DNA from 3 places in the Paenibacillus humicola genome. Region 1 is predicted to be linked to each of the others. Evidence: riboswitches for the same ligand, from Rfam matches in the RefSeq annotation. Region 1 holds a riboswitch; each other region holds the start of a gene.
The links. Region 1 has a riboswitch for ZMP and ZTP ahead of PD282_RS02800 (phosphoribosylaminoimidazolecarboxamide formyltransferase). Riboswitches for the same ligand answer to the same signal wherever they lie in the genome.
Positions count from the first base shown of each region.

Region 2: linked by a shared signal. The riboswitch ahead of PD282_RS21485 (bifunctional 5,10-methylenetetrahydrofolate dehydrogenase/5,10-methenyltetrahydrofolate cyclohydrolase) and the one ahead of PD282_RS02800 (phosphoribosylaminoimidazolecarboxamide formyltransferase) in region 1 are both predicted to bind ZMP and ZTP.
Region 3: linked by a shared signal. The riboswitch ahead of rpiB (ribose 5-phosphate isomerase B) and the one ahead of PD282_RS02800 (phosphoribosylaminoimidazolecarboxamide formyltransferase) in region 1 are both predicted to bind ZMP and ZTP.

Region 1 is NZ_JAQGPL010000001.1:586,996-597,508, reverse strand. It holds gene PD282_RS02830 (carbohydrate ABC transporter permease) at 1-523, shown strand, start outside; gene PD282_RS02825 (carbohydrate ABC transporter permease) at 520-1,425, shown strand; gene PD282_RS02820 (ABC transporter substrate-binding protein) at 1,503-2,912, shown strand; gene PD282_RS02815 (SRPBCC domain-containing protein) at 3,083-3,598, opposite strand; gene PD282_RS02810 (hypothetical protein) at 3,774-3,968, opposite strand; gene PD282_RS02805 (hypothetical protein) at 3,965-4,864, opposite strand; gene PD282_RS02800 (phosphoribosylaminoimidazolecarboxamide formyltransferase) at 4,889-6,055, opposite strand; ZMP/ZTP riboswitch at 6,111-6,191, opposite strand; gene PD282_RS02795 (carbohydrate ABC transporter permease) at 6,344-7,171, opposite strand; gene PD282_RS02790 (carbohydrate ABC transporter permease) at 7,191-8,129, opposite strand; gene PD282_RS02785 (ABC transporter substrate-binding protein) at 8,343-9,614, opposite strand; gene PD282_RS02780 (Gfo/Idh/MocA family protein) at 10,201-10,513, shown strand, end outside.
Region 2 is NZ_JAQGPL010000001.1:4,670,548-4,681,060, forward strand. It holds gene PD282_RS21455 (TerC family protein) at 1-64, opposite strand, end outside; gene PD282_RS21460 (SDR family NAD(P)-dependent oxidoreductase) at 514-1,227, shown strand; gene PD282_RS21465 (ThuA domain-containing protein) at 1,292-1,957, opposite strand; gene PD282_RS21470 (VOC family protein) at 1,995-2,447, opposite strand; gene PD282_RS21475 (LacI family DNA-binding transcriptional regulator) at 2,543-3,577, opposite strand; gene PD282_RS21480 (cyclodeaminase/cyclohydrolase family protein) at 3,688-4,335, opposite strand; gene PD282_RS21485 (bifunctional 5,10-methylenetetrahydrofolate dehydrogenase/5,10-methenyltetrahydrofolate cyclohydrolase) at 4,332-5,198, opposite strand; ZMP/ZTP riboswitch at 5,299-5,382, opposite strand; gene PD282_RS21490 (MarR family winged helix-turn-helix transcriptional regulator) at 5,539-5,988, shown strand; gene PD282_RS21495 (DoxX family protein) at 6,083-6,472, shown strand; gene PD282_RS21500 (pirin family protein) at 6,492-7,262, shown strand; gene PD282_RS21505 (C40 family peptidase) at 7,701-8,174, shown strand; gene melA (alpha-glucosidase/alpha-galactosidase) at 8,317-9,825, opposite strand; gene PD282_RS21515 (AraC family transcriptional regulator) at 9,909-10,513, opposite strand, start outside.
Region 3 is NZ_JAQGPL010000001.1:5,501,282-5,511,794, reverse strand. It holds gene PD282_RS25260 (L-threonylcarbamoyladenylate synthase) at 1-763, shown strand, start outside; gene PD282_RS25255 (hypothetical protein) at 760-948, opposite strand; gene PD282_RS25250 (manganese efflux pump MntP) at 1,004-1,564, shown strand; gene PD282_RS25245 (arsenate reductase/protein-tyrosine-phosphatase family protein) at 1,606-2,187, shown strand; ZMP/ZTP riboswitch at 2,262-2,344, shown strand; gene rpiB (ribose 5-phosphate isomerase B) at 2,461-2,919, shown strand; gene PD282_RS25235 (TIGR01440 family protein) at 2,936-3,520, shown strand; gene PD282_RS25230 (serine hydroxymethyltransferase) at 3,836-5,083, shown strand; gene upp (uracil phosphoribosyltransferase) at 5,296-5,925, shown strand; gene wecB (non-hydrolyzing UDP-N-acetylglucosamine 2-epimerase) at 6,139-7,278, shown strand; gene PD282_RS25215 (AtpZ/AtpI family protein) at 7,574-7,792, shown strand; gene PD282_RS25210 (ATP synthase subunit I) at 7,793-8,194, shown strand; gene atpB (F0F1 ATP synthase subunit A) at 8,197-8,979, shown strand; gene atpE (F0F1 ATP synthase subunit C) at 9,045-9,269, shown strand; gene atpF (F0F1 ATP synthase subunit B) at 9,419-9,919, shown strand; gene PD282_RS25190 (F0F1 ATP synthase subunit delta) at 9,916-10,455, shown strand; gene atpA (F0F1 ATP synthase subunit alpha) at 10,480-10,513, shown strand, end outside.

The sequences.
Region 1 (10,513 bases):
CCTGCTGGGCGGAATGAACGGCGGGCATCCGGTTGATCTCCTGTCGGCCGACCATTTGCTGTACGCGATCGTGAATATGGTGATCTGGCAGTGGACCGGTTACACGATGACGATTTATTTGGCCGGCCTGACCTCGGTTCCGCCCGACATCTATGAAGCCGCGAAAATCGACGGATGCTCCGAGTGGAAGCTGGCCTGGCGGATGAAGCTTCCGCTCCTGCGCCCGACGATCGTGCTCAATTCGGTGCTGGCGATCATCGGCACGCTGCAGCTGTTCAACGAGCCGTTCGTGCTGACGAGCTTGACGACCGTCCCCTACAACTTTACGCCGAATATGGACATTTACAATACAGCCTTTTCGTATAACAACTTCAATTACTCGGCCGCCATGTCCATCGTTCTCGCGCTTTTGACGATCGGGGCGTCGCTGCTGTTCATGTTTTTGGCGACGGGAAACCAGCGGGGCATGCCCCGGGAAGGCAAAGCGGGGAAACGGGCGGCCAAAAAGGCGGTGGCGAAATGAGCCGAATGGAAGCGGTTCCAGTCAGGTTCGAGCCGAATCGAAGGAGGAAACGGGCGGATGCGGCGAAAACGGCGGTCGTCATGGTGGCGATGATTGCGGCGGCGGTTTATTTCCTGTTCCCGCTGTATTGGCTGTTCCTGTCGTCGACGAAATCGACCGCCGATTTGTTCAATACGCCGATTTTGCTGCTTTCACCCCATCCTTCACTGGCGGCCAATTTTCACTGGCTGAACATTCAGCAGAGCGGCATCTATTGGCGGTGGTTTCTCAATTCGATCGTGTATTCCGGCGTTACGGGCGTCCTGGGCACGCTGATCAGCGCGCTCGCCGGCTACGCGCTGGCCAAATACACGTTCCGCCTGCAGGGCGCGATTCTGCGGATCGTCATCGGCGGTCTCGCGATTCCGAGCGCCGCCCTGACCATCCCCGTGTTTCTGCTCGTGAAGCATCTGGGACTGATCAACACCTATGCCGGCGTCATTTTGCCGATGCTGGTCAGCCCGTTCGGCGTCTATTTCATGAGCGTATACATTCGCGACGCGATGCCGTCCGAGCTGATCGACTCGGGACGCGTAGACGGGGCCGGGGATTTGCAGATTTTCGCGCGCATCGCGCTCGCCATCATGCTTCCGGGCGTCGTGACGCTGTTCCTGATCACGTTCATCGGGACGTGGAACAATTTTTTCATGCCGCTCGTGCTGCTGAGCAGCCAGCAGCTGTTCCCCGTTACGCTCGGGCTGGACCTCTGGGTCGCCACCCTGGGCAACCAGACGCAGGAGATTCCGGTGTACCCGCTCATTATGGTCGGTTCGGTCATTTCCGTCCTGCCGATGCTGGTGCTGTTTCCGTTTCTTCGTAAATATATCATTTCCGGCATTACGCTGGGCGGGATCAAATCCTAACCGGATACGCAGGATTGTCCCGCTTCGGCAGCCCTTGTAAAGCGGCGTTCATGATGATCGATTAGGAGGTTGTATCCATGGTAAAGGCAAAATGCTGGTTAGGCCTGGCCGGCTCCGCGCTTCTGTCGCTCGGCCTGCTCGCCGGCTGCGGCGGAAATTCCACATCAAGCGGCAATTCCGGCTCCGGCGGCGGCGGTACCGCGCAGACGGCGGCCGCGTCCGTCGTCGCTCCGGATTCGACGGGAGCTTATCCGATATTCAACGCGTACGACAAGGACGTCGATTTGACGTGGTGGACGTGGATTTCGACCGCGCCGGACATCGCCAAGGCGTTCGAGAAATCGTACCCCCATATTCATATCCATGTGGTCAATGTCGGGAACGGAACGACGGAATACAGCAAGCTGGTCACCGCCCTCAAGGCGGGAACGGGCGCACCGGATATTGCGTTCCTGGAGTACCAGGTGCTTCCGCAATTTATTAACACGGGCGGCCTGGTCGACATTTCGCCATATATCGGGAACTTGAAGCCGTACTATTTGCCGTGGACGTGGAATCAGGTATCCGCGGGCTCGAAGGTTTACGCCGTACCGCAGGATATCGGGCCGATGGTGCTCTGGTACGACAAGCATGCGCTCGACAGCGCCGGAATCGCGATTCCGAAAACGTGGGACGAATACGCCGCCGCCGCCAAGCAATATCATCAGAAGACCGGCAAATATTTCACCTATTTCCCATTGAATGAAGGCGGCTGGATCATGGGGCTGCTCTGGCAGGCCGGCGTCGAGCCGTTTTCAGGCGGAGGGAACAGCTGGAAAATCGATCTGAACACGCCGAAAGCGAAACAGGTGCTGGAGTATTGGGGCGGCCTCATTCAATCGGGAGCGGTCAAGGCGGACCAATCCTTCAGCCCCGAATGGGGCAATGAAATCGGGAAAGGCGAATACGCCACGATCGTGGACGGGGCATGGGTCGCCGACAATTTCCTGCTGCCTTACGTGCCCAAGGGGTCGAGCGAGGCGTGGCGGGTGGCCGTTCCGCCGCAGTGGAATGCGAGCGGCGCGGCGACAAACGGAAACAACGGCGGCTCCTCGAATGCGGTGACGACGCAGAGCAAGCATCCGGATGCCGCCGCCTTGTTCGCCGGCTGGTACACCTCGTCCGAAGCGGGCCTTACGCTCGAGCTGAATCCGACGGTGCCGGGCCACGGACCGGGAGCCATGGCCGCCAAAAACGTCGAGCAGTCCTACAATATTAAGGACGACTTCCTCGGCGGGCAGGCGCCGGCTCCCGTCTACAAGCAGGCCGCAAGCAGCGTCGATACTTCGTACCAGTGGAGCCCCTGGACGACGTACGTCTACAACCAGATGACCGTCGAGTTCACCAAAGCCGCCGGAGGCCAGGAAAGCTGGGATCAGGCGCTCGACAACGTGCAAAAGAACGTCGTCGCCTTCGCGAAATCCGAAGGGTACGATATCTCGCAATAAGCCGGCGGGCCGTATAGCGCTCCCTGCAGACAGTGCCCGCTTGTTGCATAAAACGAGGGCAGTCCCCCGAAACCGAACGCGGTTTTCGGAGACTGCCCCGTTTGGGCGTACCGCGCGCAGCTCCGGGCAAGCGATACATGCGGGCGGCCGGTCGGCCGCTTTTCGAACGGTTATAGCGATGCCAGGTATTCGTCCAGCTGATCGAAGGTGCCGGCGAAGCCCTGCTGCATGGATTCGAACATCGATTGGAACATGCGCTGCTCCTCGGCGGTCGCGTTAATCGGGCCGCCGCGCAGCGTGATGACCGTTGCGCCGTCTTGCTCGGCGAATGTCGCCGTATTCAGAACCTCCAGCGGCCATGCGTCGCTGAACGGCGCCCGTACCGTTTTGCCCTCCGGATCGGAAAAGGAGTTGACGTAGACCAGCTTCTCCGGCGCGGCGATCTCGCGGTACACGAATTTGGCCCACATCTCCTGCCCATCCGCAGACTTCATGCTGAAATGAAAGATGCCTCCCGGACGCAAATCGAATTGGGCCACCTCGAGCGAAAAGCCTTTCGGCCCCCACCACCGTTTCAGATGCTCCTCCTCGGTCCAAAGCTTGAAGACAAGCTCGCGCGGCGCCTTGACGGTCCGGGTGATGACCAGCTCGGCCGGGGTGCTGGATGCTGCCTGATTTTCCGGCATCGAAACCCTCCTTATCGGATATGGAAGTTCATGTCCCGATCATACCTTGAACGGAATATTCTCGTCAAGGAATAATTAGAATGTCCGCTGCGCTCGTTGAACCTCCCATTCGTAAAATGCCGCCGGGTACACGTCCAGGACGAGCCGCTCTCCTACTTTAACGAAGCCGTTCCGCTCATATAAGGTGCACAATTTCGGACGGTCGGATGCACAGTCCAGCCGCAGAAAGTGTCTGCCCTGCAATGCGGCCCGCATTTTCGCCCAGCTCAGCATTTCGTGCGAAAAGCCCTTCCCGGCGAAACAGCCCGATTTCATCGGGGCCAATGCTTTGGATTTGAAGCCGGAACGCTTGATGCTGACCGCCGGTCATTCACGATCGCCTCCCGCTTGCCATGCGAAGCATTCGAACGTGCGCGTCCAGCGCTGAACGCCGCCCGGCTGTACGGCGACGGCCACAAATATCTCCGGCGACACGACGTGCGGCTCTCCCCAAAGCGCCAAGCGGACCGGCCTTTCGCTCCCGCGTTCCCGGATGCCGGCACGCACGGCCGTATGGCGCAGCTCCCAATAGAACGGAGCCTCGCCCGCAAACGGCAGGAAACGCGCGTAAAATCGCGGCTTGCCCGGCTTCCAGCCGATCCGGCCGCCTTCGATGGCCAGGCTCGCCTGCTGTTCGGGATTCGCGCCCGGCTCAGGCCGGACGGTTTCCGGATAAAGCAGCTCGTACTCCGGGCCGATCGGCATCCCGTCAATCGCGAGAAAATTGTGGACGTACTCGTTCGTGGCAATCGGCCTGCCGCCCGTATTGTGCAGAGCATACGAAATCGTCAGCGCCGCGCCGTGCACCCGGATTTCCTTCTCCAGCCGGAAGGCATACCCGTTTATCGGCAGCGGGTCCTGTACGAACCGGACGAAATCGCCGCCATGTTCGGTCCGGACAGGGAAGGGCTCCGTTTCGTAAGGCCGGAAAAAATTATAGGCTTCCTCCCCTGTCCGGGTGAGCAGCCCGATACCCGGCTTCGGAAACTTGCCGCCGATTTCCGCCTCCTCGTAGCCGAGCGGCGCGTCGATGCCGAACTCGTTGCACAGCCCGAGCCCGCCCGAGCCTTTACCCGGGACCTGACTCTCGACTCCGCCGAACGTGTGCCCGCCCTGCAGCAGCGTCACCTGACGGATAAACCCCGTCCAATCGAACCGCGAACCCCTATACGTGCCGGGCTCCAATATTTCCGCCTTCAAATCGCCGCTGCGCAGCACAATCGTCATGACAGTTCCTCCATCTCATTTAAACTAATGATGAAAAAGCCGGATGCCCGAGCAAGCCATCACCATGCCGTATTCGTCGGCCGCCTCCGCGACTTCGTCATCGCGGGCCGAGCTTCCGGTTTGTACGACGTACCGTACGCCGCTGCGAGCGGCCCGGTCGAGGTTGTCGCGAAAAGGCAGAAACGCGTCGGAAGCGTAAGCGACATCGGTTAACCCCGTTAACCATTGCGCCTTCTCTTCCTTCGTCAGCCGCTCCGGCACTTCGTCGAAATAAAGCCTCCAACGCTTCTCCTCAGCCGGCGCGGCGTCTTCGTTCAGCCACCCGTCGAGCGCATTGTTCATGTCCGCCCGGGACAAGCCGCTGCGGAAAGGCAGCCGAAGAGCGGCGGGATGCTGCCGCAGCATCCAATGGTCCGCTTTTTCCGCCGCCAGCCGCGTGCAGTGAATCCGGGACTGCTGCCCCGCGCCGATGCCGATCGTTTGCCCGCCGCAGGCCAAGCAGACGGAGTTGGACTGCGTATACTTCAAGGCGATCAAGGCGACCAGCAGATCCCGCTTCGCTTCCGGGGGGATGAGCCGCCGTTTCGTGACGACGTTGGCGAGCACGTCCTCCGTCAGTTCCGCGTCGTTGCGCTCCTGCTCCAGCGTCATGCCGAATACGGTCCGGGTTTCGACCGGGGCCGGGACAAAATCCGGATCGATTTCGAGAATGAGATAGGCACCGTTCTTTTTCCGTTTCAGCAGCTCGAGCGCATCACGGTCGTAGCCCGGCGCGACAATGAGATCGGATACTTCCTTCTGCAGCAGGCGGGCGGAAGACGCATCGACCCGGCAGCTGAACGCCGCGCAGTCTCCGAACGACGACATCCGGTCCGCTCCTCTCGCTCTTGCATAGGCGACCGCAAGCGGAGACAGCTCCATGCCGTCCGCGAAATACGACCGGGCCAGCGATTCCCCGAGCGGCGTATGGACAGCCGCCCCCGCCGGACTGACATGCTTGAACGAAGCCGCCGCCGGCAGGCCGGTGCTTCGCTTCAGCTCCCGGACCAGCTGGAACGCATTGAACGCATCCAGCAGATTGATGTAGCTCGCTTCGCCGTTTAGGACGCGCACGGGCAGCCGCCCGCCCGCATATGCGCTCGCCCTGCGCTGATGAGGATTCATCCCGTACCGCAATTCGATTCGTTCCATCCCATCCACCTTCCCTTTTCGGAAAATGAAAAAAGTATTCAGATGAACATCCGAATACTTTTGCCCAGGCGTACGGCCGTTTCGCGGTATGCTCCCCCATGGTTCGTCCCATGTCACGCCAGTCACACACCGTATGTTGTTCTCGAGTCGATTTTACCCTAAAGCTCCATGATCCGGCAATATTAACCTCGCCGTCCGGACGTGCGCGCAATCGCGGGAGCGCTTTTTTCGAAATCAAGAAGGAGCCACGGCAGGCTCCTTCTCTTTTGAACATCCCCTGAAGCACCGTTAATCCTTGACAGCCCCCGCCGCGATATCCGCGATGAACTGCCGGCTGACGAACAGGAACAGCACGATCAGCGGCAGAACGGCGAGAAACGTGCCGGCCATGACCATCGAATAGTCGGTGTTGTAAATGCCGTTCAGCTGGGACAGCGCCACCTGCAGCGTATATTTCGACGCGTCGTTCAAAATAATTAACGGCCATAAATAATCGTTCCACGCGTTAATAAACGTGAACGCCCCGAGAAACGCGAGCGCCGGCCGCAGCACCGGCAGCGACACGTTCCAGTACAGGCGAAAAAAGCCGCAGCCGTCCATGCGCCCCGCGCTCAGCAGCTCATCCGGCACGGCGCCCGTCGCGTATTGGCGGATCCAGAAAATGCCGAACGCGTTCGCCATTCCCGGAATGATGAGCGCCTTGAAGCTGCCGACCCATCCGAAGGTCGCCATAATCACGAAGGAAGGCACGAGCGACAGCTGGCCCGGCACCATCATCGTCGCAAGCAGGATGATGAACAGCGGCTTTTTCCACGGAAACTCGTACTTGGCGAACGCAAAGCCCGCGAGGGAGTCGAAAAACAGCACCAGCACCGTGGATACGACCGCTACGAAGAGCGTATTGAAGAATGCGTGGAAGAAATCGATGCTTTGAAAGACGCGATGGACATTATCGGCAAAATGCGTCCCGAACCACATTTTCGGCGGAAACTTGTACAGGTCGCTCGTCGTGCGGGTCGACATAACGGCCAGCCAGTAAAAGGGGAATACGGACAGCAGCACGCCGAGGACGAGCACCAAATGCAGCCCCATTGTTTTTACGCCATTACTTTTCATCCCGTTCACCTCCCTAAAATCAGGCTCTTTCCTTCGTGATCGTCCAGTTTAGCGCCGAGAACAGGACGATGATGACGAACATGCCCCATCCGACGGCGGAAGCGTAACCGAAATAGTTGTTCACGAATGCTTCCCGGTACAGGTACAGTACGATCGTCATGCCGTTGTTGCCGACGCCGCCGTCGTTGCCGACGAGCACCTGCGGCTCCGTGAACAGCTGCATGCCCCCGATCGTGGACGTGATAACCGTAAACAGGATAACCGGCCGAAGGAGCGGGATCGTGATCCGGAAGAAAGACTGCGCCGTGCTGGCGCCGTCGATCTTCGCCGCTTCGTACAGCTGGCTCGGAATGCTCTGCAGCCCGGCCAAATAAATGATCGCGTTGTATCCCGTCCAGCGCCAGACGACCATCGACGCGATGGCGGTCTGGATGCCGAAGGGAAAGTTCAGCCACTGCACCGAATTGAGACCGACTGCGGTCAGCATGTAGTTCAGCAGCCCGTATTTGTTGGCGAATACCGTGCTGAAAATAATGGCGACCGCAACGATCGAAGTCACGTTCGGCAGAAAATAGGCAATGCGGTAGGCGCTCCTGAACCGGACAAAAGCCGAATTGAGCAGGAACGCGATTACCAGCGCAAGGAACAGCATCGGAATCGTGGAATAGATCCAGATGACGAACGTATTGCCGACCGACTGCCAGAACAGCGGGTCCGTCACCATATACTGAAAGTTGTTCAGGCCGTTATAGGACATCGTGCCGATGCCGTCCCACTTCTGCAGCGACAGATAGAGCGAGAACAGAATCGGGAACAGGCCGAAGACGGCGAATAAAATGTAGAACGGCGAAATGGCCGCATAAACCGCCCGGTTCTTCCAGGCTTCTCTCCACCGGCTGTGCTCCGGGCGCAGCGCGGCCCGGTTTGACGGATTCGAAACAATCGGCGTTTGCTGCATAGGCATATCGCTCCTTCTAAGCATTTTCGAAGAAAATGCAGCTTCGTTAGCATAAGCCAAGCGTTTTCGTAAGAAAACGCAGCTTCGTTAGCATCGGCTAAGCATTTTCGAAGAAAACGCAGCTTCGTTAGCATCGGCTAAGCGTTTTCGAAGAAAACGCAGCTTCGTTAGCATCGGCTAAGCGTTTTCGCAAGTAAAACGCAGCTTCGTCAGCTATCTTTTCAGCTCTCGCTGGATTTGGTTCATGGCGTCGCTCCAGGCCTTGTCCGGCGCCTTGTGCTGCTTGGCGACCTTGACCAGCTCCTGCTTGTAAATGCCGTCGATCAGCGTGAACTTCTCGCCGAAATAGGCGACCTGGACGTTTTTGGCCGATGCGGCGAAAATCCCCCCCGTACGCTGTCCGCCGAAGAACGGTTCCGCGGTGTTCATCTTCGGATCGCTGTAGACGCTCGGCGTCGAAGGGAACAGGTTCAGGTCCTGATAGCCCGTCAGCTGGTTCTGCGGATTCTGCAGCCATTTGATGACCTCGAACGCCTCCTTCGGATGCTTGCTCGTCTTCATGATGGCCAGGAACGAGCCGCCGTTGTTGCCGTCCCCTCCGGGAGCCCTGGCAACCTTCCACTTGCCGGCCGTATCGGGCGCGGCATCCATCAGCACCTGCTTCATCCAGACGGCGCCGACGAACGACGCAATATCCCCGTTATCCATCGCCGCGTTCCACTCCGGCGTAAAGCGGTCGATATTGGCGAGCATCCCTTGCTGATAAGCCTTGACGGCCGTCGCCCAGGCTTTGTTCACCTGCTCGGAGGAGCCGCCGATGAAGGTGCCGTCCGGTTTGAAATACAGGTCTTTCCCCTGGGCCAGCACCTGGCCGAACAGGTCGCTGATATTGTCGGTCAGGCTCACCTTGCCGCCGAACGCCTGCTTCACCTTCTGCCCGGCCGCAAAATATTGATCCCACGAGCTCATCATTTTGGTCACTTCGTCGGGATCGGTCGGGAGTCCGGCCTGCTTGAACAGATCCTCGCGGTAAAAGAGCGCCGTCGGTCCGGTATCCATCGGCAGCCCGATCATCGTGCCGTCGGGGGTTACGCCCTGCTGCCATTTCCAGTCAAGGTAATCCTTCTCGATATCCTTTGCGCCCAAATCGTAGAGGTTGTAGAACCGGCTCTTATCCGGGAACAGCGCCGATACCCAGTCGTTCAAGCCGATGATATCCGGCCCGCCCGACCGTGCGGCGAGCGTCGTCATCAGCTTCGCTTTAAAGTCGCCGCCGATTTTCTGCGCGTCCAAATGGATGCCGGGAAACTGCTTGTCGACCTGCTTCAGCAAGTTGTCGTCAATCGAGCGGTTCCAGTACCAAAGTGTAAGCGTTATCTTTTTACCGCCGTCTGAAGCAGGGGTGCTGCCGAGCCCGCAGCTGCTGAGCAGCACGAGCACCAGAGGCACGATGAGGAGCAGCGGGATGATCCGTCGAGGCTGCATAGGCTATCCCTCCTATTTTCATCGCTTTGCTGATTTGACTATTCGGAATACCGTCAAAAAAGTTGTTGCCGACTTCTGCAGACGAGTCATGAAACTGGCTTGCATGGGGAACCAAAATACGAGGCTGATACTGATTTAACGCAGCTATACGAGTTTTTAAACAACTGCTTGAGGCGGCTTATCCCGCCTGCCGATCCGCTTTAGGCCATACCCGGGTGCGATTTCCTCTTCTTTTCTGCCGGCATCCAGCGGAATTCTTGAATGTCTTCTACGTTCTCCCTCCTCGAGCATCCGCTTGAACGATTGCTATGGCATTTGGATAAATCATCCTCACTATTTATTATATTTGTTTTTGGAAGCGCTTAAATATCGATATTGTGTCATTTGGATGTAATAAAATGCGAAGCTTCGCAAGAAAGGATCATGCCCATGGAGCGACGATTTCGGCGTGGCTTTCATTAGCATGAAGACGATTCCAAAATTAAGAATGCAGTTCTGATATTCATAAGACGATGCCGCAGGAAGCGGCTAGAATGAGGTGTAAGCGTTTAACTCCACTTTCGCTCATCTTGAAAGGAGACCGGCAATGGCAACGGTTAATTTGGGTGTGATTATGAACGGCGTAACCGGCCGCATGGGAACGAACCAGCATTTAATCCGCTCCATTATGGCGATCCGCAGCCAGGGGGGCGTTGCGCTGCCTAACGGCGATGTGATTATGCCGGATCCGCTTTTAGTAGGACGGCAGGAAAGCAAGCTGAGGGCTTTGGCGGAATCGAACGGACTGGAGCGCTGGAGCACGGATCTGGATGCCTGCCTGGCCGATCCGTATTACCAGATCTATTTCGATTCGCAGACGACCGATCGCCGCGTGGAAGGCGTCCGTAAAGCAATCGCCG
Region 2 (10,513 bases), 4.1 Mb from region 1:
CAAACGCCTTCAGCCGGAGCAGGTGAAAGCGCGTCCCCTGCCGGAGACGGCTTGTCTTGCCCAATACGGCTCCCGGATAAACCTCATAAACTAACAATACCTCAACTGAAGGGTCGAATACAACAATCAAAACACAGATCGGCAGTCATTTCCAAAAGAAACGTTGGATGCCCAAGGGGATTCCGTTATAATGTTTTTTCTCTCCGAGCGTGCATTTCGACTCTTTTCCATCTGATCTATGGGCCGCGGCATTCCGATGATGAATCTTCGTTCTGCCGCTTCGCGTCCCTTCTTCTCCCCAGCGCTTTCGGCTCTGCAGACAGCGTCAGCCCATCTTCCCTTTTACCGTTTCTTCATTATATATCGGCGCGGATTAATCTTAGCCGGGATTAGGAACGCCCCGGCTGCCGACGTTTCCGGTACGGCGAATGTATTTTGCGAAAACCGGTTGACCGTCCGCGGATGTAAGGGCTACCATAAAATCAATGATGCGAAAGAAGGAGTTGGGAAGCCTTGCGTTATGTTTACGTCACCGGTGCCGACAGAGGCCTTGGACTTGCGCTGAGCCGGATTTTGATCCGGAACGGTTTTACCGTATTTGCAGGCAGCTATATGCCCGAATGGCACGAGCTTGGGGAATTGAAGGCGGAAAGCGGGGACTGCCTGCGCATCGTTCCGCTCGACGTAACGAGCGACCGGTCAGTTGCGGAAGCGGCGGAAACGATCCGGCGCGAAACCGATCGTCTTGAGATCGTCGTCAATAATGCGGCGATTTTCCTCGACCGCTCGGGAACGATTTTCGGCGAGCTGTATTTCGACGATATGCGCCGCATTATGGATACGAACGCCTTCGGCCCGCTCCGGGTGACGCATTCGGTAATCGATCTGCTGCTCGGCGGCAGCCGGAAGCAGCTTGTCAACATTTCCTCCGAGGCGGCGAGCATCGCGAACAGCGCACGGACGCACGAGTTCGGCTATACGATGTCGAAAAGCGCTCTGAACATGCAATCGAAGCTGCTTCATAACGAACTTTCGCCGCGCGGCGTGCAGGTGTTTGCCTTTCATCCCGGTTACGTCCGCTCGTACATGCTCGGCCGGCTGAACACGGATGCCACCGTTGAGCCTACGGATTCGGCAGCGGGGATCTGGAGCGTCTTGGAATCGCGGCTGGGCCGGCCGGATACGCCGATCTACCTCGACTATAAAGGCAATCCGATGCCATGGTAATCCGCAAGGGCTCCTCTAGCCGGCGAAAAGGCGGCGAATCGTGACGATTCGCCGCCTTTTTCGTTTATGCTTCGAGGCACCATTCCACCGCGCTGGCCAGAAGGCTGCGCATCCCGCCGCTCAGCAGCGCCGCGCGCGTGTGCGACGGCGTCAGGCAGATGACTTTGCCGCGTCCATGACGGTGCAGCCAACCGGCCGGCTCGCTGCCGTGGATCGACGAGGACCGGAGAAACACCTGCGTCTCGGCTTCGCGGCAATGGACGAAATAGTGCTCGTCCACCGCTTCGAACGACACCGGCCGGCCGCCGTCCTCCTGCATCGTGGACGGGAGCGCGCCGTCGTAACGGACGGAAACCTGCTCGGGATGGTGGCGAAAATAGCCCTTCAGCATGTCGTTCAGCAGTTCGAATTTATCGTAGCCGGCCAGTCCCGAATGCCAGTTCAGGAAGGCGCCGCCCTCCTCGACGAACCGGCACGCCGTCTCCTCCGCCGCGGCGGTCATCCATTCGTTAACCTGCGCATCCGCAGGATTGAGCCGGTTTTCTTTAAACAAGATGAAAACGTCCGGCCTGGGATCGGATAATAGAACGCTTTCAAACTGTTCGACGCCGTGAAACGTAAGACGAATCCGCCCCGCCTGCTCAAACGGCGCGAGCGCTCCTGCCATCGACTCGCGGATCAGCGCGGGATCGTGGTAATAATCGCCGACAATCGCTGCAATATGCTTCATGGTTCCGGATGCCTCCTTCGCATGGGTACACAACCGTTTAATCGTTCTCGAGCAGCTCCAGGATCACTTTGAGGGAGTCCGACGTATCCATATACGCGTAGCGTCCGCCGGTATATTCGCCTTTTTGCAGCAGCGGCATTCCGCCCTGCTCCATCCCGGCAACCGTGTCCTTCATTCCTTTAACGTTAAACGCGATATGGTGGACGCCTTCGCCGTGCTCGTCGAGATGCTCTCGCCACGTGCTCGGCTCGCGGTCCGGCTCGATCAGCTCAAGCTGCAGCGAGCCCATGTTGAAGAAAGCCAGCTTGGCCCGTGCTTCCGATCCGGAGCCCCGGTATTCCGTCTGCGCCTTATCGGCCGTATCCGTCCAAAACCACTGCGGCTTGTCGATGCCGAAAAAATCGGCATACGCCTGCGACGTTTTCTCGATATCGTGAACCAAAATTCCGATTTGCGTAATGACGTGCGAATTGACGAACGGATTAGCCATTTTTGCCTTCACCCTCCGGATTGAAATATCGTTGCATTGCCTAACGGACGCGCGCAGGCCAAGCGAGTGAGGCGCGGTACAGGGCGAATCAGGAGTCAGCTTTTCGGCGGCGAGCAGGAATCGCGGACGATCAGTTCGCAATCGATGACGATTACGCGGCTGCCGTCGTATGTGCCTTCGATCGAGCCGATCAGGCTGGCCGTCAGCCGTTTCATCATCGATTCGAACTTGACGCCGACCGTGGTCAGCGACGGATTAAACCGCGCGCTTAGCCCATGGTTGTCGAAGCCGACGATGGAGATATCGCCCGGCACCTGCAGCCCGCGCTCATTCAGCGCGCGAATGGCGCCGAACGCCACGCTGTCGTTGGCCGCAATGAAGGCGGTCGGCAGCGGCGTCCCGGAATCGGCGAGCCGGCCGATCTCCCGATAGCCTGCCTCCTCGTTGAAATCCGCCTGCACGATCCATTCCGGCCGGACTCGAAGCGAGCATTTCTCCATCGCGTGAAGGAATCCTTCGTATTTGGTCACCCCGGAAAGCCGGCTCATGTCGCCGTTGATGACGCCGATCTCCGTATGGCCGAGCGAGGCTAAATAACGTACGGCAAGCGACATTCCCTTCTCGTTGTCGAACTCGGCGACGATCCGGTTGCTCTCGCCGGCTTCGGACAGGCGCTGGTCGACGATCGCCACCTCAAAGCCTTCGTCCGCCAGCTGCCAGATGAAGGGCTCCCGGCTCGCCGCCCCGATGAACAGACCGCCTTCGACGCGCCGCTGGTAAAACATGTCGGTCACATTTTTGACGCTCTCCTCCGAGCCTGCGCCCCGGATGATGTACGTCAGCACGAAGTAGTTATGGGACGACGCTTCCTCGATGACGCTTGCGATCAGCATATTCGTCAGGATGTCCCCCGCAACGCGGCCGGACTTTTCGATCATGAACAGACCGATCGTGCGCGTTTTCTTCCCGGCCAATACCTGCGCCGACACGTTCGGCACGTAATTGTGCTCGTTAATGACGCGCATGACCTTCTCCCGCGTTTCCGGCGGAACGTTCGGATAGTTGTTGATGACCCGGCTGACGGTGCTGCGCGAGACGCCCGCCAGCTTTGCGATTTGTTCCGCATTCATGTGCTAATCTTTCACCTCGGTATTCGGCCTCTCCTAGTGCGAACGCGTGTTTACACCATCGTAGCAACGCGATTTGCCAATGTCAATCTTGAATATTGCCGGAAGCGGCTCTACAGCGCGAGCCTCCCCTTGACTGCCGAGACGACCGCATCCTTCAGGCGGACGCATGCGGCGACTTGTTCTTCACCGCGCTTGCGGAAATTTGCCGCTGCGGACGCGTCTGCAAGCGACGGCAGATTGATCAGTGCCGTCAGCCAAGCGGACTGGGCGGCCGATTCGGCCAGCAGGGCGGCAATGCCCCAGTCGGATATCGCGTTCCGGTTCACGAGCTGCGCGGCTTCCTCGAGCGCCTCAAGCATTTGACGGCAGAGATCGATCAGCGCCATGGGCGCCTCCGTCGCGGTCAGCGCCGCCGCGGCGATCGCCGCTTTGCGCGTCTGCTTGTCCGCCTCCGTCGACCGGGGCAGCCCGAGCGCCTGCATATATCCGCCGAAGGCCGCGATATCGGCGGCGGACAGCGCTTCGCAGCGGACGATCGCCTGCGACATATCGCGGGCGATCCGCTGCGCCGTCTCCTGTGCGCCTTCATATTTCGGGCCGCTTGTCAGCCTCGCGACCATCGAGCCCATCGATGCGGCGAGCGCAGCCGCCAATGCCGCAACGCTTCCGCCTCCCGGCGTCGGCGAGGACGATGCCGCCTCCTGCAAAAAGGTCCGGACGGTCCAATCGAATTCGCTTGCCGCCTTCGTATCGCTCATTTCGCCAGCCTCCCCGCAAGCTCCTGCAGCTCCAGCGCCCGAAGCACATTTTCGAATAAAATGACGGTTGTCAGCGTGCCGACGCCTCCGGGCACCGGCGAAACCGCGGCAGCCAGCGCGGCCGCTTCCGGCGCGACATCGCCCGTGATCCCGCCGCCGTCCGCCTTCTCATTAATTCCCGCATCGACGAGGACGAGCCCGGGATGGGTCATTTCCGGCGTGATCAGGTTGGGCACGCCGGCGGCGGCAATCGCGATGTCCGCCCGGCGGACATGCGAAGCCAGATCCTTCGTGCGCGAATGGCAGACGGTCACCGTCGCCTGCTCGCGCAGCAGCATCGGGACGAGAGGCCGGCCGACCGTCTCGCCCCGGCCGACGACGACAACATCGGCTCTCTGCAGCGAATAACCGTAACCGTGCAGCAGGCGAATACACGATTGCGGCGTCGCCGGATAGATCCCCGGCTCTCCGGTTAAACACGCCTGCACGTTCGCCGGCGCAATGCCGTCGACGTCCTTCAGCGGGTCGATCGCCTCCGCGAGCCTCCGCGGGTTTACCGTTTTCGGCAGCGGCAGCTCCAGCATGATGCCGTGCACGCCGCCGTCCTCGTTCAAGCGGCGGATTTCCGCAAGCAGCTCCTCCTCCGTCACGCCGCGGTTAAAGGCAAGCAGCTCGAAGCGAATGCCGAGCTTCTCCGCCATTTTCCGCTTGGCCCCCGCATAATAAGCGGAAGCGGGATCGCCTTCGACCAGCAGCGCCCCGACGCCGGGCACGACGCCTTTCTCCCTCCACCTGGCTGCGCCTGCGGCGACTTCGGACTGCGCAGCATCGGCCAATGGCTTTGCTTTCAACATGTCAACCATCGTTTTTCCCTCCCGGACGTGTGCGTAATCAGTCGAGCAAAAAACATTCCTATAGACGAAAAAAAGCACCCGGCGGCAGCGCAAATGCTGCTTGAACCGGATACTTCGCCCAGGCGTTCGGCACGTTCGTCCGCTCGTATGCTCCCCCGTGGTTCGCCACGTTACGCCAGTCACATACGACGTGTATCTGCTCCTAGTATATAGAAGCTCGATTTACGATTCAACCGTTTGACAAAATAATAAATGGACCGGACAATTAAAAATACGCTTGACATTTTTCCTGGATTGAATTATATTCAATTTAAGATAATTAATTTAAAGATGTTTGGAGGTGATCACCATGGCGACTCCGGATGCCGAGGACAACGCGCTGCAGCTGTTCGTCGTATTATCGAGAGCCTATCAGTGGGTCGCGGCGCATGCACAGAAGGATATTAAGAGCTACGGCCTAAACCCCACCGAGTTCGGCGTGCTGGAACTGCTGTACCATAAAGGCGAACAGCCTTTGCAGCAGATCGGCGAGAAAATTTTGATGTCGAGCGGCAACATTACGTATGTCGTCGACAAGCTCGAGAAAAAAGGGTTCGTACGCCGCGTCGCTTGCCCCACGGACCGCCGGGTTATTTTTGCGGAAATAACGGCGCAGGGCAGGCAGTTTCTCGACGATGTGTTCCCGCAGCATACCGATGCCATACGCAAAGCGACGGAAGGATTGACGCCGCAGGAACGAGCCGAAGCGATCGCGCTGCTCAAAAAGCTGGGCCTTGCCGCCCAGGGAAGCTTCTCGTAGCCGGAAACGAAACCGGCCGGCGGCTGCTTCCTTTTTCAGACCAAATATCTTAAATTTAAGAAACTTAAAACTAATTTATTGGAGGTCGTTTATCATGGGTCTTTCCATCGGTTTATTGATCATTCGAGTTATTTTGGGCATTCTGTTTATCGGGCATGGCGCTCAAAAGCTGTTCGGCTGGTTCGGGGGCTACGGATTGAAAGGAACGGGCGGCTGGTTCGATTCGATCAACGTCAAGCCCGGCGTCATGGCTGCATTCGTCGTCGGTTTGTTCGAAATGGCCGGCGGTCTGTTGTTCCTTCTCGGTCTATGGATGCCGGTGGCCGCCGCGCTGATCGTAATCCTCATGCTCGGCGCGATTGTGAAGGTTCACGGCAAAAACGGCTTCTGGGTCACTTCGAACGGCATCGAATACAATCTGGTCCTGATCGCAATTTCGCTCGCCCTTGCGTTTATCGGTGCAGGCGAGTACGCGATCGGCTGATCGATAGGGGGAAAGCACCATGCAAACGTTAATTTACGGTCCTTCGCTGCAAGCAAAAGGCGCATTTGACGGCGGCAAAATCCGCGAACAGAAACCGATCGGCTTCCCGGGCGAAGGCTCGGCCGTGAAGCGCATCGGCCCGCTCTTCTACTGGGCTTGGGCAGAGGCCGACAAAGAGGGCTACATTCCGCTCCATCCGCATCAGGCTTTCGAAATTATGACCTATGTGATCGGGGGCGAGGCACAGCACGGCGACACGCTCGGGACGCGGAGCACGGTCGGCGCGGGCGGCGCCCAGGTCATGCAGACCGGCTCCGGCGTCAGCCACGAAGAACGATTCATCGGTCCGGATATGGAAGGGTTCCAGATCTGGTTCGAGCCGCACATCGAGAAGGCCTTGCAGACGGAGCCGACGTACCGCCAATACGAACACGAAGCGTTCCCGGTCGATGAGCGGGACGGCGCCGTCGTCAAAACCGTGCTGGGCGGGGATTCTCCCATCCGCTTGGCGGTCGACGCCCGGATGTGGGATGTGACGATCGAGTCCGGCCACAGCTGGCGCCACCCCGTCCAGGCCGGCCGTACGCTCGCGGCGCTTGCCGTCCGCGGCGGCGGCAAGTGGACGAACGGCGAAGCCGAGCCGACGCCTTTCAAGCACCGCGACTTTATCGTCGTAAACGCCGGCGAAACCGCCGAAGTCACAGTGAAAGCCGGCGGTTCGGACGCCGTGCGCATGCTGCTGATCGACGTTCCGGCCAAGGTCGATTATCCGCTGTATCCGAAACGATAAACCGGCTTGCACCCCGTAAATGAAAAAGAAGGCTTCAGGCCCAGTCCAAGGGTCTGAAGCCTTCTTTCTATATAACTCCGGGTCTCTCGCTCTCCGTTCCGTCCGCGCAGGCTCACCCCCGGATTACGCCCATTTTGCGCTTGCCTGCAACGCATCCGCAAGCAGGTGCTCCATGCCTTCTCCCGGCGCAGCCGAATATCCGCAGGAAAATTTTCGCCAAAAAGCCATTATTATAATGGCAGCTCCAGCTTTTGTCCATTAGAATTAAAGGCTGTTTTTTAATCTTTTTCTAATAATCGCTATGAAAGCCTTGTCAAAAGCAGGATGGGGCGCTCATCGGTAAATCATGGAAAACATAGCCCATGTTATACTATTTTTGCAAGCGCTGATACGTTTTTCATAACTTGCATGCAAGTATAACAACATGGGAGGAAAACGATGAACACCAAGAAGTGGACAACACGCGCAATTGTATTTTCGCTGAGCTTTATGATGCTGATAGTAGGTGCGGCGGTCGGACAAGCCCCCAAAGCGCACGCGACAACCGCATCGAAAGCCAGCAGTATTATTTCCTTAGGCAAACGATATTTGGGGACACCTTATAGATTCGGCGCATCCGTCGGCCAAACGAGGACGTTCGACTGCTCTTCGTTTACCAAATATATATACGGCAAAAAAGGCATTTATCTGCCCCGCACATCCAAAGCGCAGTCCAAGGCCGGCCGTTATGTGTCGCGCAGCAATTTGAAGCCTGGGGATCTCGTCTTTTTCTACAAGCCGATTCACCATGTCGCGGTCTATATCGGCAACGGTAAAATTATGCACACGTACGGCAAGCCGGGCGTGACGATTTCGAGCATCAGATCCGGCTGGTGGAGCAAACACTATACGACGGCGCGCCGCGTCGGCTAAACGAAACATCTCGTACAAGACGAGCTTATTAAGGCAAACCTTCCGGACGAACCGGGAGGTTTGCCTTTGTTTAAGCGCGAAATCGCTTGGCCGCATCATGGAGAAGCTGCGGCAGAACCTGATGACGAGCGTTCCCGAATGCTTAATGCGCCGCAGCCGGACGCTCGGCCGCTTTGTCCGATTCGCCCGCGTTGCGTTTGGCCGCTTCGCGGTTTTCCATCATTTCCTCGACCGACTTCGTCTTCAGCCGCGCTGCGCCGCGGTACCCTTCGCGCGTCGGCAGCAGATTGCCGGACGCAAGCCGCTTGTCCGCTTCCTCGATCGCCGGGCCGTACTGCGGCAGCCACTTCGCTTCGGCGACGAGCATCTCGTCGACCATCTGCCAAATTTCTTTCGGGTTGCAGACCGCGCCAACCAGCGGATCCATCATAAACGCCTGGCGCAGCAGCTTGTCGTCCCCGGTAACGGCCGCTTCCACCGCCAATCGCTGGACGGAAATGCTGGCGCTGCAGACCGCCGCGCAGCCGAGCGGCAAATCGCCGACATGCGGCATGCTGATACCGTTGCGGTCGACGTAGCCGGGCGCTTCGATGATCGCATCGTCCGGCAGGTTCGAGATGACGCCGCGATTGACGACGTTGAAGTGGCCGCGGTAGACGCGCCCCGTCTCGAGGCCTTCTACAATGTAAGAGCCGTGCTCCTCGCCGCGATTTTCGGGCGTGTATTTCACCGGATCTTCCTTCATCCAGTTCGGAAAATCGGTCTCGAACCAGTTGCGGCCTTCGGTGCAGACACGCAGATACCCGCCCGTTTCGCCGTTGATCCACGTGCCCAGATCGATCCAGTCCATGATTTCATCGGGACGCTTGCGGTACCACGGCACGTATTCGCTAAGATGCCCGTTCGATTCGGTCGAATAGTAGCCGAAGCGGCGGAGCATGTCGATGCGGACCTTCTCCGTTTTGCTGAACTCGGGATGACGCTCAAAGGCTTCCAGCAGCTTGCCGGTCAAGTCTTCGCCGTTATGCTTCAGCTGAATGTACCAGGTCTGATGGTTGATGCCCGCGCAAATGATATCGACGTCCTTCTTCTCGAGGCCGAACGCCTTGGCGATTTGACGATGTCCGCCCTGCACCCCGTGACAAAGGCCGATCGTGCGTACGCCGCCGTATTTGTTGCACGCCCAGGTCAGCATCGCCATCGGGTTCGCATAATTGAGCAGCAGCGCATCCGGCTCCGCGACCTCCCGGATATCCTTGCAAATGTTCAGCATCTCGGGGATGCCGCGCTGGCCGTACATGATTCCGCCCGCACACAGCGTATCGCCGACGCATTGGTCGACGCCGTATTTGAGCGGAATGTCGACATCGTGCTGGAACGCCTCCAGCCCGCCGATGCGGACGACGCAGAAGACGTACCGCGCCCGCTTCAGCGCTTCCCTGCGGTCAAGCGTCGCCTGAATCTTGATATCGAGCCCGTTCGCGTCGATATCGCGCTGGCACAGCTGCGTCACCATGTCCAGGTTGTGCGCATTAATGTCCGTAAAAGCAACCTCGATCCCCCGGAACTCCGGAACCGCAAGCAGATCGCGAAGCAGGCCGCGCGTAAAGCCGATGCTGCCCGCCCCGATAAACGTTACCTTGAACGACATGAAAAACCCTCCTTCTCGATTCATCCCGCGGACATCGGACCGCTTGATACCCCCATTGTAGCAGGGGCGGACGGAAGGCGTTTTCATTTTTGCAACCGTTCTTTCCCCGGATTGTCGGGAATCGAAACTTGTTTATCGAAGCCCTGGAACGTTTCAATCGATTTCCGGTAGGCGGCGGGCGTCATGCCGGTCGACTTTTTGAACAGCTCGCTGAAATATTGCCGGCTGCTCACGCCGACGTAATCGGCGATCTCCGCGATCGGAATTTCCGTGCGGGCAAGCAGCATTTTCGCCTTCTCCATCCGGAGATGGATCAAATAATCCGTCATCGTAACCTGCTGACTCCGTTTGAAAATGCGCTGCAGGTATACCGGATGCAGATTGACCGCGGCTGCGACGTCCCTCGCCTGAATGTCGCAGTCATAGTGCTGGTGCAAATATTCGATCGCCGCGCGCACATACTGCTCGGTTTGCCGGGCCGTTCCGCTGCGCTCCTTCTCGGCGGCGAGTCGGGCCACCCGCACAAGCAGCTGGGAAATGAGCAGGTTGATCAGCCCGTCGTCCCGCCGGGCGCCATCCAGCTCCATAACCAGGCTTTTGAGCGTCTGATGCGTTTCCGTCGGATCGTGCAGCAGCATATACGGCTTGCGGCAGGCAAGCAGCTCGTTTACGGACGGGCTGGCCGCGG
Region 3 (10,513 bases), 4.9 Mb from region 1:
CTGTCCGGTGGCGGCGCCGAGCGCGAACCGGTCGGGCCGGCCGAGCCCGACCGAGGCGGCGCACGTGCTCGCCGACCTGGACGGCTGCATCGACGCCGTCCTGGACGGCGGCACGCCCGGCGTCGGGCTGGAATCAACCGTCGTCGAAATCGACGGTGATGCGGTGCGCATTTTACGGCCGGGCGGCGTCACGGCGGAGGCGCTGCGTGAGGTTGCCGCGCGCGTCGAGTATGACGCGGCCGCGGCGCCGGGCGCTGCGCCCGCACCGGGCGGTCCGGCCGTGCCGGCTGCGGAACCCGCCGGCACGCCGCAAGGCGCCGCCGCGCTCGCGGCGCAGCCGGCTCCAGCGCCCGGTCCCGGGCTCGCCGCAGCCGCCGGAGCTGCATCCCCGGCGCCGCGCTCGCCGGGGATGAAATACGCCCATTACGCCCCGAGAGGCGTCATGGTGCTCGTCCAGGGGCCCGCCGCCGACGTTGCGGCTTACGTCCGCTCGCAGGCCGACGCCGCCCGGGCTCGCGGCGAGCGGACGGGCGTGCTCGCGTTCGCCGAGCATGCCGCCTTGTTCGACGCCGATCACGTCGTCGTCGCCGGTGCGCTCGCACAGCTTGAAACGGCGGCGCATGGGCTGTACGCCGCCCTGCGGTCGTTCGACGAGCTGGGGGTCGAACGCATTTGGGCGGAGACGTGCCCGCAGGAAGGAATCGGGCACGCGCTGATGAACCGGCTGGCCAAGGCGGCTGCGGGCCGGATGGTCATCGTTTAGATGCGCGCCGATGCATGGCCGCAGGCTCGGAAGGCGCCTCCATACAGCGGATCCGCGTAACCGCGGCGGCCGGCGGCGGCCCGCTCTCCGCGATCGGCATCGGTAAGCTTCCGCCGGCCAAAACGTCCCGTCTGCCAGACGCCAAACCGGCCGGGCCGGCACCGCCCGTCCGGCATCCTCGTCATGTTTGTCCTCCCGTCCGCATATGCTTGGATGAGAAAGCGGACAGGGGGTATGGCAATGGCCTGGACGGGAGTGCTGACCGGACAGCTTCTGACGCTGCTGATCATGGCGCTGGCGCTTGGCATGGATGCCTTTTCGCTCGGCATCGGCATCGGGATGAGAGGCATCCGCCTCCGCGACGTTTTAAAGCTGAGCACGATGATCGGGCTGTTTCATATCATCATGCCGCTCGCCGGAATCGTTGCGGGTCAATATGTCAGCACCCTGCTCGGCGGCGTAGCGACGACCGTCGCCGGCGGTCTGCTGCTGCTGCTCGGCGGACATATGGTCTACAGCTCCCTGCGCGGAGACGCGGTCCTGTCGATTAACCACCGGACGGCATGGGGCATGCTGCTGTTCGCGCTGAGCGTCAGCATCGATTCGTTCTCCGTCGGCATTTCACTCGGCGTATTCGCAGCTAACGTGCTGCTTACGGTACTGCTTTTCGGCTTGTTTGGCGGCGCCATGTCGATTCTCGGCCTGCTGCTCGGCCGGCGCGTCAGCTCCTCCCTCGGCGAATACGGGGAAGCGTGCGGCGGCGTCATTTTGCTCACCTTCGGCCTTTTATTTTTGTTTTAACCCGCAGCACGATGACGATCAAAGAAGGAGTTGCAATCGGCTTGAAACGGATATTGTTCGTCTGCACCGGCAATACGTGCCGCTCGCCGATGGCGGAAACGATTCTTCGCGAGCTGGCGCGCAGACGGAACCGGGAGCTCGAGGTCCGTTCCGCCGGCGTATCGACGGTAGACGGGCTGCCGGTTTCGGTCAATGCCCAAAAGGTGCTGAGACGGCGCATCGGCGTCATGGCTGCGGGCACCTCAACGGCGCTCGACGGCGGTTCGGTCGGCTGGGCCGATCTCATTTTAACGATGACGACAGACCATAAACGGCATTTGCTTCAGCGTTTTCCGCAGGCGGTGGACAAGACGTATACGCTCAAGGAATTCGTCGACCGCGACGAAGCGGTGCTGGAGGATATCGCCGAGCTGGAGACGCTGTACACCGAATACCAGATGAAGCAGGCGCTCGGCCAGCAGCTGACTCCGGAGGAAAGAAGCCGTCTGCTGGAGCTGGAGAGGCGCATTCCCGGCTTCGATATCGCCGATCCGTTCGGCGGGCCGATCTCTTCTTATGAGCAAAGCGCCGCGGAAATCGAAGCCGCTCTGCAGAAGCTGCTCGACCGGCTGGACAACTTGTAAGGCGGGCGAAGACAATCGGCGAAAACGGATTGATTTTGCACGTTCGATCCGGTATGATAAAAACAAATCCAAACGGTTTCCGATGTGACTGGCGACGAAAGTGGGATCAACCACGGTGGAGCATCGGAGCATACGGCCGGTCGCCTGGGCAAAGAGCTGTTGCGCTATATGCGCGGCATGCTCTTTTTTCGTCTTTCCCGCGGAATCAGGTATACTAAAGGTATTGCATTTCGACAAATTCCGCCTCGGAGCGGTCAATCGGAGGTTGTACGTATGAAAATCGCCATCGGTGCCGACCATGCCGGTTACCGGCTCAAAGACGAAATCGTCCCGTTCATCCAATCGCTCGGGCATGAAGTGACCGACGTCGGCTGCCATTGCGACCAATCGGTCGATTACCCGGACTACGCGCTCCCGGCTTGCGAGCTGGTCGTCTCCGGGAAGGCGGACCGCGGCATTCTCATTTGCGGCACCGGCATCGGCATGTCGATCGCCGCGAACAAAGTGGCGGGCATCCGCTGCGCCCTGGTGCACGACCTGTTCTCGGCCAAAGCGACGCGGGAGCATAACGACACGAACGTGCTGGCGATGGGCGAGCGAGTGATCGGCCCCGGCGTGGCGCAGGAAATCGTCCGGCTGTGGCTGGAAACGCCGTTCTCGAACGGCGAACGCCACCGCGGCCGGATCGACAAGGTGGCGCGCATCGAAGCGGGCAGCGCCATTCATCCTTAAGGCGGAGGCGCAGCGAATGAGCCCGGAATGGACAAAGGTTGCGGCGGAAGTGGAGACGATCGTTCGCGAGCTTGCGGCGGCGGGCGGTTTGCGCAAAGGCCAGCTGCTCGTCGTCGGCGCGAGCACGAGCGAGGTGCTCGGCAAGCGAATCGGCACCTCGGGCACGCTGGAGGCGGCGCAGGCGATTTATGCCGGCGTCGATACGGCGCGGCGGGCGATCGGGTTTTGGCCCGCGTTTCAATGCTGCGAGCATTTGAACCGGGCGCTCGTGGTCGAGCGCGAGGCGGCCGAGCGGTACGGGCTCGAGGAAGTGGCGGCCGTCCCGGTTCCGAAAGCCGGCGGCTCGATGGCCGCTTACGCGTACCGGCAATTGGCGAATGCCTGCCTGGTCGAAACGGTGCAGGCGCATGCCGGCATCGATATCGGCGACACGCTGATCGGCATGCACCTTCGGCGCGTGGCGGTGCCGGTCCGGCCGTCGATCCGCGAAATCGGCGCGGCGCACGTCACGATGGCGTATACGCGGCCGAAGCTGATCGGCGGAGCGAGGGCGGTCTATACGCCGGAGCAAGCCGAAGCGGCTGACGGAACGTGCGAGTAGTATTTCAGAGAAGCAATCGCAAAAACAGCATATGCTTCCGAAGTGAGTTTTTGCTCGCACGGATGCAGTTCAAAGAAGCTATCACAAAAACTCTAAGCATATGCTTCCGAAGTGAGTTTTTGCTCGCACGGATGCAGTTCAGAGAAGCTATCACAAAAACTCTAAGCATATGCTTCCGAAGTGAGTTTTGCTCGCACGGATGCAGTTCAAAGAAGCAATCATAAAAAACTCTAAGCATATGCTTCCGAAGTGAGTTTTTGCTCGCACGGATGCAGTTCAAAGAAGCTATCACAAAAACTCTTAGGAGGTCCCATCATGGAAAACCTGCGTAAACAAGATCCCGAACTGGTGAAAGCGCTCGGTCTCGAGCTGCAGCGCCAGCGCGACAACATCGAGCTGATCGCTTCCGAGAACATCGTCTCCGAAGCGGTGCTGGAAGCGATGGGCACCGTGCTCACGAACAAATACGCCGAAGGCTATCCGGGCAAACGGTATTACGGCGGCTGCGAGCACGTCGATATCGTCGAGGATATCGCCCGCGACCGTGCGAAAGAGCTGTTCGGCGCCGATCATGCCAACGTTCAGCCGCATTCCGGCGCGCAGGCGAATATGGCGGTTTATCTCGCGGCGCTGAAGCCGGGCGATACGGTGCTCGGCATGAACCTCGCGCACGGCGGCCACCTGACGCATGGCAGCCCGGTCAACGCCTCGGGCCTGCTGTATAATTTCGTCGCTTACGGCGTAAACGAAAACACCTTTACGATCGACTATGAAGAAGTCCGCAAAACGGCATTTAAGCATCGTCCGCGCCTGATCGTCGCCGGCGCATCCGCTTATCCGCGCACGATCGATTTCGAGAAGCTCGGCAAAATCGCGACTGACGTCGGAGCCTTGTTTATGGTCGACATGGCCCATATTGCCGGACTCGTCGCTGCGGGCCTGCATCCGAATCCGGTGCCGCATGCGCATTTCGTCACGACCACGACGCACAAAACGCTGCGCGGACCGCGCGGCGGCATGATTCTCTGCACGAAGCCGTGGGCGCAGGCGATCGATAAAGCGGTTTTCCCGGGCACCCAGGGCGGCCCGCTGATGCACATTATCGCGGCAAAAGCCGTTTCCTTCGGCGAGGCGCTTCAGCCGTCGTTCAAAACCTATGCGCAGAACGTCATCGACAACGCCAAAGCGCTGTCGGAAGCATTGGTCGTACACGGCTTGAACCTCGTGTCCGGCGGTACGGACAACCACCTGATGCTGATTGATCTGCGGAACCTGAACATTACCGGCAAGGATGCCGAGCATGTGCTCGATTCCGTCCAAATTACGGTCAACAAAAACGCCATCCCGTTTGATCCGACGAGCCCGTTTATTACGAGCGGCATTCGTATCGGCACGCCGGCGGCGACTTCGCGCGGCATGGGCGTCGACGCGATGAAGACGATCGCCGAGGTGATCGCGATGACGCTGAAAAATCCGAAGGACGAAGCCGTCCTCGCCAAAGCGCGCGGCATGGTCCGGGATTTGACGGCGCAGTATCCGCTCTATCCGCAGCTGAACTACTGATCACAGACGCCCTTCGCGGCTGCTTATCGCTTTCCGCAAGGCCGCTCCTACCGTCCTCCACGGACGCGGAGCGGCCTTCTTTTTGTACCGCAAAAGCGGGCCTTCGTTCGGAGTGCACAAACCGGTGCCGGATGCTATAATAAACAGGATTGTTCGGAAAAAACCGCTCAATTCGAGTGCCGACGATGCTTCCACGGGAGGGCGAACGACCTTTGGGCAAACTGACGATTTGCGACCATCCGCTTATTCAGCACAAGCTGACGCATATCCGCGACAAGCAGACGAATACGAAAAATTTCCGCGAGCTCGTCGACGAAGTGGCGACGATGATGGCTTATGAAATCACGCGAAATTTGCCGCTTGAGCCGGCTCCGGTTTCCACGCCGGTGGCGGATGCGGTCGGCAAGGTCATTGCCGGACGCAAGCTCGGGCTGGTTCCCGTGCTGCGCGCGGGGCTCGGCATGGTGGACGGCATCCTGAAGCTGATTCCGGCGGCGAAGGTCGGCCACATCGGATTGTACCGCGATCCCGATACGCTGAGCCCGGTCGAATATTACGTCAATCTTCCGACGGATGCGACCGAGCGGCTGTTGGTCGTCGTCGATCCGATGCTTGCGACCGGCGGCTCCGCCTGCGCGGCCGTTCAGACGCTGAAGGACCGGGGCTGCACGCAAATTGTGCTGATGTGCCTCATCGCCGCGCCCGAAGGCGTAAAGGCGGTGCAGGACAAGCATCCCGACGTCGATATTTTTGTCGCCGCGGTTGACGAGAAGCTGAACGAACACGGGTATATCGTACCCGGACTCGGGGATGCCGGCGACCGGATGTTCGGCACAAAATAAAGGGCTGACGAAGCCGCTTTTTTCTACGGAAACGAAAGTTCATGCTAACGAAGTCGCGTTTTCTACGAAAACGCCAAAGCCTATGCTTACGAAGTCGCGTTTTCTCCGAAAACGCCTGAGTTTATGCTTACGAAGCCGCGAATTCTCCGAAAACGCCAAAGATTATGCTTACGAAGTCGCGTTTTCTCCGAAAACGCCTGAGGAGTGACCAGATTGAAAAAGCTGAACGTAATGACTGTCTTCGGCACGCGCCCGGAAGCTGTGAAAATGGCTCCGCTCGTGCTCGAGCTCGAAAAGCACCCGGAACACATCGAATCGATCGTATGCGTGACGGCGCAGCACAGGCAGATGCTGGACCAGGTGCTCGATTTCTTCAACATCAAGCCGAAATACGACTTGAACGTGATGAAGGACCGCCAAACGCTGATGGAAACGACGCTTCGGGTGCTTCAGGGGCTCGAGCCCGCATTAAAGGAAGCGAAGCCGGATATCGTGCTCGTCCACGGCGATACGCATACGACCTTTCTGGCCAGCTATGCGGCCTTCCTCCAGCAAATCCAGGTCGGGCACGTGGAAGCCGGTCTCAGGACGTGGAACAAGCTTTCCCCTTACCCGGAGGAGATGAACCGGCAGCTGGCCGGTGTGCTGTCGGATATTCATTTTGCGCCGACGGACCAGGCCGCGGATAACCTGCGCAAGGAAAACAAACCGGAATCGGCGATTTACGTAACCGGCAATACGGCAATCGATGTTTTCCAATATACGGTCGACCGGGCGTTCGCGCATCCCGTCCTCGATTGGGCGAAAGGCAGGCGAATGATTCTGATGACGGCGCACCGCCGCGAGTCGCTCGGCGAACCGCATCGGAACATTTTCCGCGCGGTCAAGCGGATTGCCGACGAGTTCGAGGATGTCGCCGTCGTTTATGCGGTCCACTTGAACCCGGCCGTGCGCGAACCCGCAAACGAAATTCTCGGCGGCCATCCCCGCGTCAAGCTGGTCGACCCGCTGGACGTATTCGAAATGCACAATTTTTTCCCGCATACGTATATGATTATGACGGATTCCGGCGGGCTTCAGGAGGAAGCGCCTACCTTCGGGGTGCCGACCCTCGTGCTCCGCGATACGACGGAACGGCCGGAAGGGATCAAAGCTGGAACGCTGGAGCTTGCGGGCACTGACGAGGAGCACGTGTACGAACGGGCCCGCGCGCTGTTGACCGACAAAGAGCTGTATGACCGGATGAGCGGCGCGTCCAATCCGTACGGCGACGGACAAGCCTCCAAACGGATTGTCGGCGCGATTTTACATCATTTTGGCAGGGGCCAGAGACCCGAGTCGTTCAATTCATGAACAATGTGTGAAAACTATACATCATACAGTGATACTGTACGGTTTTGCGGACTGCGAGAAAACGCTGCCAACCTTTGATTTATCGCGGTTTTTGCATTTTTTTGAACGCCAGAATAAGAATTGACAAAAGCGATTCCCTTTGGATAAAATAAATGAGGATTCCGAGGGGAAGGCGCTTCTTGGCCGCGAAAATTGTTATATTCCTTCCGGTATTTGGTCATAATGACCAAGTGTGTCAACAGGGCCGAGCAAACTTTTTTGCAGGATGTCACAACGTTCCGGTGGTGATCGGCTGTTGGGAAAAGCAACAGGACCTTGGAAAGCCGTGGGTTTGGTCGGTTTGATCGGCGCGGATCTTGCTTTCACGACCGTCGGAGGGTTTTTGGTGGGCCGGGCGATAGACCGGGCTGCCGGTACGGAACCCGCATTTCTGATTGTCGGCGTGCTGGTTGGACTCGGAGTTGGGATTTATTCGATCACGAAGCTGGTCAAGCCTTTTCTTGGGGATGGTTAAATGATTCCATTCTCTCTCTTCATGCGAGGGATATTTGCTACCGCTTTCTTTTTGCTGGCGGCAACCGTTTTGGGCTGGATGCTGTATCCTTCAGGCCGCGTTTACTTTGCGGGATACGGGCTGGGACTGTTTTTCAGCCTGTTGAACGGACTGATCACGATGCAAAAGACGATCAAGACCGGCGAATATGCGCAGGGTCTGATCAAAAGGCGGCCGGGCATCGGCACGCTGCAGCGTTTTTTGCTCGCGGGATTTGCCGGATACGTCGCCATGAAATTTCCGGGGTTGTTCCATTGGGCGGCTGTCATTGTAGGGCTCACTACGGTGACTATGATTTCGCTGGTCATTGCGCTGGTCTATCATTACCGACAGAAAAAATCCGTGGAAAGGGGTGAAAGATAGACATGGAAGAACCACTAAGTCCCACGCGAGAGTGGCTGGGAATGGTATTTGACTGGTCGACCTGCCTTATGATGGTCGTTACCTGCGCGCTTGTATTTCTTATTATTTATCTGGGAACCCGTCGAATGACGAGCAAGACGCCGAAAGGCATGCAAAATTTTCTCGAGTGGGTCATTGATTTCGTCCGCGGTATCGCCGGACAGATGATGGACACCAAAACCGCGGAACGTTATGTCGGACTCGGGCTGACGCTTTTCCTTTACGTGTTCATTGCCAACCAGCTCGGTTTGATTCTCAATTTCGTTACGGTTCACCCGCATCCAAGCGCAGCGATCGGCATTACGCAGTCCCTTATTGACGAAGCCGTTTCTGGCGGAGTTCACGTCAACTGGTGGAAATCGCCGACTGCGACCATCAGTATTCCGGTTGCGCTGGCGATCATCATTTTGCTGTATACGCATTGGCTCGGTCTGCGGCGCGGAGTAGGCTCCTATCTGAAAAGCTATGTATCGCCTCACTGGGCGCTACTGCCGCTTAACCTTGTGGAGGAGCTGTCCAAATTCTTGTCCTTCCCGCTGCGGCTCTTCGGCAACATCTTTGCCGGCGAAGTTCTGCTTTGGGTGCTGCTGCCGACGATTGTCATGGGCGGGCTGTCCACGGTCATGGCGATACCGCTCATCATCTGGATCGGCTACTCGATTTTCGTCGGTGCGATTCAGGCGTTCATTTTCACGATGCTGACGATGGTTTACATTTCTCACCGCGTGAGTCATCATTCCCATTAACCCGGGAGTGAGAAACATAAACACTACAAATGCTGCTTGACCACTTTAAGGAGGTACATCTATTTATGGATTTTGCAATCGCTATGGGTATCGTATTCGGCTTGGCGGCAATCGGTTCCGGTATTGGCATGGGCTTGATTGTCGGCCGTACGATTGAAGGCAGCGCGCGTCAGCCTGAACTGCGCGGCAGCTTGATGGGTCTTATGTTCCTTGGTGTCGGTTTGGTCGACGCACTGCCGATTATCGCAGTCGTCATTGGATTCATGCTGATGGGTAAAGCTTTGGCTTAGGCCCCTGCGATCAATAATTACGAACGGCGAGGGAACCCTCCTCGCCTTTCGTATGATCATGCCCTTCCGCCGAACAGATTATAATCGATCATTTTCCGAGAATCAGCGTTCGGGGCTTGGATTCGATTGATAAGGAGTGAAACGCATTGTTGACGATCGGGAATCTTCACCTGGAGTACGGCACCATGCTGGTGCAGCTGATCTGTTTTGTGATCCTGCTGTTCCTCGTCATCAAATTCGCCATGAAACCGGCGATGAGAGTGCTGAACGAACGGCAAAACCATATTCATGCCCAAATTACCGGGGCTGAAGAAGCAAACAAGAAAGCTGCGAGCCTTGTCGAAGAGCAGCTGGCCAAGCTGGAAGAGGCGAAGCGCGAAGCGCAAGCCATTATCGAGCAGGCGAAAAAACAAAAGGATGCCGAAGGCGATCAGATCATCAAGGCTGCGCAGGAGCGCGCCGAACGATTGATCAAGGACGCCGCTTCGGAAATCGAGAACGAGAAGAACCGGGCGATTGCCGAGCTTCGCGAGCAAGTCGGCACGTTGTCCGTTTTGCTGGCTTCGAAGATCATCGAGAACGAAGTCGACGACAAGTATAACGGCGCGATGATTAACGATTTTCTTAAGCAGGTGGAGGGCCGGGTATGAGCGAAGAAGTCGTCGCGAAACGATACGCCCGCGCTCTGTTTGAAATTGCAGCCGAACAGCAGACCCTAGAAGCCTTTGCGCAGGATCTGGAATTGATCGGCGACTCGCTTCTGGGAGATAAGGATATTTCAAGCTTCCTCACGCACCCGAAAGTGGATGTCAACGTCAAAAAAGCGACGCTGAAAAAAGCTTTCGAAGGTAAAGTCTCCCCGGATGTACTCTCGCTGCTTGTGCTTCTGGTCGAGAGAGGCCGGGAAAATATTTTGCGCGATGTGGTGAAATCGTATACCGCAATGGCCAATGAAGCCCGCAATGTCGTAAATGCCACCGTCTCGACGGCATTCCCGTTATCCGCCGAAGAAACGGCCGATCTTTCGGCTCAATTCGGCAAAACGATTGGCAAAACGGTTCATATGACCAATGTGGTGGATCCGTCGATCATCGGAGGTCTTATCGTCCGCATTGGCGATCATTTATTTGACGGCAGCGTTAAAGGGAAGCTGTTACGCTTCAAGCAGGCGCTTGTCCACTCTTAATGCAAAGACAGGGGTGAAGTTCACTTGAGTATCCGACCTGATGAAATCAGCAAGCTGA